2 regions of the Lawsonibacter sp. LCP25S3_E2 genome follow, and region 1 is predicted to be linked to the other one. Evidence: predicted binding sites of a transcription regulator. Region 1 holds the regulator's gene; the other holds the start of a gene.
What was found. Region 1 encodes HrcA, which represses chaperone genes, less so after heat shock. Its sites were predicted from a motif close to TGTTAGCACTCNNNNNNNNNGAGTGCTAACA; they were not measured.
Positions count from the first base shown of each region.

Region 1 (4,042 bases):
TATGTGGCCGCCTACCGGAGTATGGAGCGGCCCCAGCTGGGCATGTACATCCTGGCCGCTTCCATGACCGTCAATACCTTTTTAAACTGGGTATTTATTTTCGGCAATCTGGGGGCCCCCGCCATGGGGGTGCGGGGCGCGGCCCTGGCAACCCTCATTGCCCGTGGGCTGGAAGTGACCATTGTGGTGACACACATGGCCCGCAATACCTTTTTCCGGATTCGGGGCGGGCTTTTGCTGAGACCGGGACTGCCCATGCTCCAGCGGTTCCTGCGCTATGGCGGCCTGGTGGTGTGCAATGAGACTATGTGGGGTCTGGGAACCTCCATTTTCCCCACCATCATGGGCCACATGGAGGGCAGCACCGAGATTTTGGCGGCCTACACCCTGGCGGGCAATGTGGAAAAAATTTGTACCGTGTTCTCCTTCGGCCTGGCGGCCACCGCTGCCATTATCATCGGCCGGGAGATCGGAGCGGGCAGAACGGCCCACATTAAAAATGTAGGCCTGGCCATGAATACCCTGGCAGTGGTGTGCGGCGTACTGCTGTCGGTGTTCCTGGTATTCTTTGCACGGGAAGTGGCACCCCTGTGGGTGTTCCCCCTGTTCAAGCTGTCCCCAGGAGCCAGCTCGGTGGCGGCGATGATGATTACCGTTATGGGATTGTTGATGCCCCTGCGCAATTTCAACAGTGTCAATATCATCGGTGTACTCCGGGGTGGAGGCGATGTGAGAGCGGCTACCTTGATTGATGTATCCCCCATTTGGGTGTGTGCCATTCCCTATGCCATTTTCTGCGGTGTGGTGCTGCGTACCTCGGTGTTCTGGGTTTACCTGGCCTTTGGTGTGGAGCAGGTGGTCAAATTTGTGCTGGGCGTGTGGCGCCTGCGCTCCGGCAAGTGGGTGCGTGACCTGACAAAAGGATAATGGCAAACCAGTTTGGTGCTGTTTTGAAATCACCGTCCGGTATCTCCGGACGGTGATTTTTTAGCACCGTTCCTGCGCCTGTGCAAAAGAAATATACCTGCTATTTGTTTAAAATAAATTCATAAAGTGGCTATTGACAATTCTCAGGGGGAGTGGTACATTATCTTTAGCACTCGGGGAATATGAGTGCTAAAGAAACGAAACGGAAAGGCGGCGGTACGATTGGAATTGACAGAACGGAAAAAGCGTATTCTGCGCGCCATTGTTGAAACCTATATCGCCACTGCCGAGCCCGTTGGCTCGAAGGCGGTGGCGGAGCTGGCGGGACTGGATGTCTCCACTGCCACCATCCGCAATGAGATGGCCGACCTGACGGAGCTGGGCCTGCTGGAGCAGCCCCACACCTCTGCAGGACGGATTCCCTCCGCGGCGGGCTACCGGCTGTATGTCAACGAGCTGATGGACCGCCAACAGCTGACCATTCAGGAGACCCAGCGCATTAACGAGGCGCTGAACCTGAAAATGGAGGAGCTGGACCGGGTCATCGACCGGGCGGGCAAGGTGCTCTCCCAGCTGAGCGATTACCCCGTTTTTACGGTGGCGGCGGCCAAGCAGCGGGTTACAGTCAAGCGTTTTGATCTGCTGATGGTAGAGGAGAACGCCTTTATCGCCGTGGTCATGACGGACAACAGTGTGGTGAAGAACAAGCTCATTCATCTTCCCGACCAGCTGTCCGATACCCAGCTTCAGCTTTTGTCCGCGGTGCTCAATACCTCCTTTGTGGGGCTGTCCCGTGAGGAGATGGAAGAGGCCCTGGACAAGATGGAGACCCACACCGCGCCGGGTGCGTTTGAGCTCATTTCCCTGGTCGTAGAATTTGCCATTGAGGTGCTGGATGACCAGGGGCGGCAGAAGTTCCGCACCGCAGGTATCACCCACCTGTTGGAGCACCCGGAATACCGCAGTCTGGATAAGGCAAAACCCCTGATGAATTATCTCAGCGAGGAAAATGAAACCTCCCGCCTTCCCATGAACCTGAACAACGGGAAGAGCATGAATATCCTCATCGGTCCGGAAAATGTCAACGATGCCCTGAAAGATACCAGCGTGGTCATGGCCAGCTACGATATCGGAGATAATATGAAGGGGATCATCGGTGTGGTAGGCCCCACCCGGATGGATTATGCCAAGGTGACCGCCCGGCTGTCCTATTTTGCCGATAGCCTGACCCGGATGTTTGGCAAAGAGCTGCCCTCTGGGGAACAGGAAGACAAGGAAGAATCCTGAGTGAGCATGAGGAAAAAATATTGAACAGCGAAGGAGCACAGCATCGTGAGTAAAAAGGAAAAAAAGAACGAGATCCCCTCTCAGGAACAGCCCGAGACCGAAGCTGTTCAGACTGAGACCGCTGAGGCCGAAGCCGCTCAGGCAGAGACCACCGAGCAGCCCCAGCAGGAAGCGCAGGCTGCCCAGGAGGACCCCATTCAGAAACAGCTGGCTGCCCAGGAGGACCGCTTCCTCCGCCTGGCTGCTGAATATGATAACTACCGCAAGCGCACCGCCAAGGAGAAAGAGGCCCTGTGGAACGAGGCAAAGGCGGATACCGCCATTGCGTTCCTGCCGGTCTATGACAATCTGGAGCGGGCACTCAAGCAGCCCACCGCCGATGAGGCCTATAAGAAGGGCGTGGAGATGACCATGAATCAGCTGAAGGAGATTTTCTCCAAGCTGGGCATTACCGAGATTCCCGCGCTGGGTGAGAATTTTGACCCCAATCTCCACAACGCAGTTATGCATGTGGAGGACGAGACCCTGGGCGAGAATGTGGTGGCCGAGGTATTTCAGGCCGGCTTCCAGCTGGGAGAAAAGGTCATCCGGTTCGCCATGGTAAAGGTAGCAAACTGATCCGAAGCGCGGAGGCGTGCATTTTACAGCCGCTGCAGCGTGACCATATAAATTCGTTAACAACAATCTTTCATATATTTAGGAGGAAAACATTATGTCTAAGATCATTGGTATCGACTTAGGTACAACCAATAGCTGTGTAGCCGTTATGGAGGGCGGCGACGCCGTCGTCATCGCCAACGCCGAGGGCAACCGTACTACCCCTTCTGTGGTGGCCTTCTCCAAGGACGGCGAGCGTATGGTGGGCCAGGTGGCCAAGCGCCAGGCCATCACCAACCCCGACCGGACCATCAGCTCCATCAAGCGTGAGATGGGCACCGATTACAAGGTGGAGATCGACGGCAAGAAGTACACTCCCCAGGAGATCAGCGCCATGATCCTTCAGAAGCTGAAGGCGGACGCCGAGGCCTATCTGGGCCAGACCGTCTCCGAGGCCGTCATCACCGTTCCCGCTTACTTCACCGATGCCCAGCGCCAGGCCACCAAGGACGCCGGTAAGATCGCCGGTCTGGACGTGAAGCGTATCATCAACGAGCCCACCGCCGCCGCTCTGGCTTACGGTGTGGATAAGGAAGACGCCCAGAAGATCATGGTGTATGACCTGGGCGGCGGCACCTTCGATGTGTCCATCCTGGACATCGACGAGGGCGTCATCGAGGTTCTGGCTACCGCCGGCAACAACCGTCTGGGCGGCGACGACTTTGATAAGTGCGTCATGGACTGGATGGTTGCTGAGTTCAAGAAGGCCGAGGGTGTGGACCTCAGCGGCGACAAGGTGGCTATGCAGCGTCTGAAGGAGGCCGCCGAGAAGGCCAAGATCGAGCTGTCCGGCGTCACTTCCACCGCCATCAACCTGCCCTATATCACGGCCGACGCCACCGGCCCCAAGCACCTGGACCTGACCCTCACCCGTGCGAAGTTCGATCAGCTCACTGCCCACCTGGTGGAGGCCACCAGCGGCCCCGTGAAGCAGGCTCTGTCTGACGCCGGTCTCACCGGCAGCCAGCTGTCCAAGGTCCTGATGGTGGGCGGCTCCAGCCGTATCCCCGCCGTGCAGGAGATGGTGAAGAAGCTTACCGGCAAGGAAGGCTTCAAGGGCATCAACCCCGACGAGTGCGTGGCGCTGGGTGCTGCCCTCCAGGGCGGCGTGTTCACCGGCGACGTGAAGGACCTGCTGCTGCTGGACGTCACCCCCCTGTCCCTGGGCATT
Region 1 is NZ_JBQKJL010000021.1:26,417-30,458, reverse strand. It holds gene ACTQ3R_RS14195 (MATE family efflux transporter) at 1-927, shown strand, start outside; gene hrcA (heat-inducible transcriptional repressor HrcA) at 1,114-2,214, shown strand; gene grpE (nucleotide exchange factor GrpE) at 2,260-2,832, shown strand; gene dnaK (molecular chaperone DnaK) at 2,927-4,042, shown strand, end outside.

Region 2 (4,042 bases), on a different contig from region 1:
TAAACATGTGTTCTACGGCTCTGGACTGGTTCGGGCTCCGGCGGTGGTGGAACTGCTGGAGCAGTTTGTCCGGACACTGGCAGTGCTGGGACTGCTGTGGCTGTTTCTGCCGCAGTACCCCGAACGGGTAGTGGGGCTGATTGTGTGCGGCATGGTAATCTGTGAGGTGTTCTCCTCCTGCACTTTAGTGGTGCTCTACCGGCGCCGTCTGGCCCGCCTGAAAGGACAGGGACCGGGGGAGCCGGGGAGGATCCGGCGGCGACGGGTATGCTCCATCGCCCTGCCTGTGGGACTGAACGCTTTGCTGGGCAATTTACTTGGGGCGGCCAATGCCACCCTTATTCCTCAAAAGTTGGTAGAGGGAGGGGTGGAGCGTTCCCAGGCCGTCTCCCAGTTTGGCGTAGTGTGTGGGATGACCATGCCCATGCTCTCGCTTCCTATTGTATTCCTGGGGGCGCTCAATTTGGTGCTGGTGCCCCGGCTGGCACGGGCTGCCGCCCTGGGGCGGGAGGGAGAGGTGCGCCGGCTGGTCGGCCGGGCCATGTCGGCGGTGTCCCTGCTCACGCTGCCGGCCATGTCCTTAATGGTAGTGGTAGGTCCCGACCTGGGCCGGGCTATGTTCCATCAGGAGGGGGTGGGGGAACATCTGATCCCTCTGGCTGCGGTGATGGCTATGAGCTGCTTTTGTTCTGTTTTGGCCTCCGCGCTCAACGGAGTGGGCGGCCAGCGGGCCGTGGCGGCGATCTCTCTGCTGGGCGGTGTGATTCAGCTGCTGTTTACCCTGGCATTGGTGCCTCTGCCTGGGGTGGGCATGGGAGGTTATGTGGCGGGAGCTGTGGTATCGACTGCCTTGGAGCTGGTTTTGTGCCTTTATTGGATTCGTCGGCGCACGGGGGTGCGTCTGGAACTCTTCCGATGGATGACTGCCCCCGCTCTGGCCAGTTTACTGTCTGCTCTGGTAGGAAATTTGCTGTTTCGGATGCTGAAGGACGAGGGCTTGTCTCCCGTCTGTGCAGGAGTTGCCACTTTGGCCTTTGCCCTGTTGCTTTACTTGGCAGCCCTCCAGGCTCAGGGAGTGGAGCTGAGGAGCATGATCCGCCGCCGTGGGTAAAATCGGCCTGTTTATCCGAACTGAGGCGGAGCCTGCGGGGAATACAGAGGGGACGGATGGGGAAAAAATTACAGAGAAAGCCCGCAATTCTCCCTGGACCCCCTTGTCAAAGGGGGAAAAATAGGGTAAAATGAATCAGCATAAGTTATAATACTATGGAGGATGATTCCTATGCCAATGATTTCTGCCAGTGATTTCCGCAACGGCGTGACCTTCGAGATGGACGGTAAGGTCATGCAGGTGGTTGAGTTCCAGCACGTGAAGCCCGGTAAGGGCGCTGCTTTCGTGCGCACCAAGATGAAGAACATCATCACCGGCGGCGTGACCGAGACCTCTTTCAACCCCACCGCCAAGTTTGAGCAGGCTTTCGTGGAGCGCAAGGACATGGAGTATAGCTACAACGACGGCGATCTGTACTACTTCATGGACATGGAGACCTATGATATGCTGCCCATCGGCAAGGACCTGCTGGGCGACAGCTTCAAGTTCGTCAAGGAGAACATGACCTGCAAGATCATGTCTTACAAGGGCAGCGTCTTCGGTGTGGAACCCCCCAACTTTGTGGAACTGGAGGTCACCGAGACCGATCCTGGCTTCAAGGGCGACACCGCCACCAACGTGACCAAGCCCGCTACTCTGGAGACCGGCGCTGAGATCAAGGTCCCTCTGTTCATCAACCCCGGTGACAAGATCAAGATCGACACCCGTACCGGCGAGTATCTGGAGCGCTGCAAGGCTTAAGCGTCCGAGCCGTCGCGAGCAGCGCGGATGGACCGGAGCGAGGGCGAAAAACCGAAGATTTGCCCGCAAATCTGTTTTAAGCCCGAGACGGAGGGAAGCCGCGCGTCGTGAGCAGGCGAGGCGTGACAGCTTAAGCGTCCGAGCCGTCGCGAGCAGCGCGGATGGACGATTCACACCATGAACCGCGCCGGCGGGCGCAGAAAAGGAGAACGACTATGACTATTTCCGAGAAAGTCGCCTATCTGAAGGGCCTGGCTGAGGGCCTGAACCTGGATACCGAGAAGTCTAAAGAGGGCAAGCTCATCTCTGTGATGATCGGCATCCTGGAGGAGCTGGCCATGTCCGTGGAGGACCTGGAAGAGAACGCCTTGAACTTGGGCGAGGAGATCGATGTGCTCTCCGACGACCTGGCCGATGTGGAGGACGTGGTCTTTGACGAGGACGAGGACGACGAAGAGGACTACGACGACGATTGGTTTGAGGTCGAGTGCCCCACCTGCGGCGAGACCCTGGTCATTGATGACGAGGCACTGGCCGACGGCGAAGTGGAGTGCCCCAAGTGCGGTTCCCGCTATGCCATGGACCTCTCCGACGATGAGGAAGAGGAAGGGGAGGACGAGGAGTAAATCCCCGTTCCAAACAGGTATTGCCAAAAGTCCCGAGCTGGCGCTCGGGACTTTTTTTACTGAATTTTTAGCACTCTCATTTAATGAGTGCTAAAAATTCATAATTTGTTCATGAAATTTCCCATGGGCCGGTCTATACTGAGACCATACCGTAGACTGTTCCATGAAAGGAGTGTTCCATATGAACATGAATCAATTTACCCAAAAGTCCTTAGCTGCCATTCAGGGAGCTCAGGATCTTGCAGCCCAATACGGCAATCAGCAGATCGAGCAGGAGCATCTGCTTCTGGCTCTGGTGAGTGACCAGGAGGGCTTTATTCCCCAGCTGCTCACTGCCGCGGGGATGACCGTACCCAGCTTTCAGGCGGCGGTGGCCAACCTGGTCAACAAGCTGCCCAAGGTGTCCGGAGGAGGCCGGGAAGCGGACAAGGTCTATGTGGCCCAGGATGTGGACCGCTGCCTGAACGCCGCCCAAGAGCAGGCTTCTGCCATGAAGGACGAATATATCTCGGTGGAGCACCTGTTCCTGGGTCTGCTGGAGCGGCCCAACAACAACCTGAAGGAGCTTTTCCGCACCTATAACGTGACCCGTGAGAAGATCATGCAGGCTTTGGCCAGCGTCCGGGGCAACCAGCGGGTTACCTCTGACAACCCGGAGGAGACTTACGATGCCCTGAAAAAGTACGGCGCCGACTTGGTGGAGCGGGCCCGGCAGAACAAGCTGGACCCGGTCATTGGCCGGGACGACGAGATCCGGAATGTCATCCGTATCCTCAGCCGGAAATCCAAAAATAACCCTGTGCTGATCGGTGAGCCCGGTGTTGGTAAGACGGCCATTGCCGAGGGACTGGCCCAGCGGATCGTCAAAGGCGATGTCCCCGCCAGTTTGAAAGACAAGACCATCTTTTCCCTGGATATGGGTGCCCTCATTGCCGGAGCCAAATACCGGGGTGAGTTTGAGGAGCGGCTGAAAGCCGTTTTGAACGAGGTGAAGAAGAGCGAGGGTAAGATCATCCTCTTCATCGACGAGCTGCATACCATTGTAGGTGCCGGCAAGACCGAAGGCAGCATGGATGCGGGCAATCTGCTCAAGCCTATGCTGGCCCGCGGCGAGCTGCACTGCATTGGTGCTACTACCCTCAATGAGTACCGGCAGTATATCGAGAAGGACGCCGCTCTGGAGCGGCGCTTCCAGCCGGTGATGGTGAACGAGCCCACGGTGGAGGATGCCATCGCCATTCTCCGTGGCTTGAAGGAGCGCTATGAGGTTTACCACGGCGTGAAGATCACCGACGGGGCTATCATTGCCGCCGCTACGCTCTCCAACCGCTATATCACTGACCGGTTCCTGCCCGACAAGGCCATCGACTTGGTGGATGAGGCCTGTGCCATGATCCGTACCGAGATGGATTCCATGCCCACGGAGCTGGATGTGATCCAGCGGAAAATCATCCAGCATGAAATCGAGGAGGCCGCCCTGAAAAAGGAGACGGACAAACTCTCCCAGGAGCACCTCAGTGAAATCCAGAAAGAGCTCTCCGACATGCGGGAGGAGTTCAAGGCC
Region 2 is NZ_JBQKJL010000014.1:58,843-62,884, reverse strand. It holds gene ACTQ3R_RS12105 (oligosaccharide flippase family protein) at 1-1,111, shown strand, start outside; gene efp (elongation factor P) at 1,289-1,852, shown strand; gene ACTQ3R_RS12095 (CD1247 N-terminal domain-containing protein) at 2,068-2,478, shown strand; gene clpB (ATP-dependent chaperone ClpB) at 2,660-4,042, shown strand, end outside.
Region 2: a site for HrcA is predicted at 2,544-2,574, ahead of clpB (ATP-dependent chaperone ClpB). Genes of this name have one in related genera too.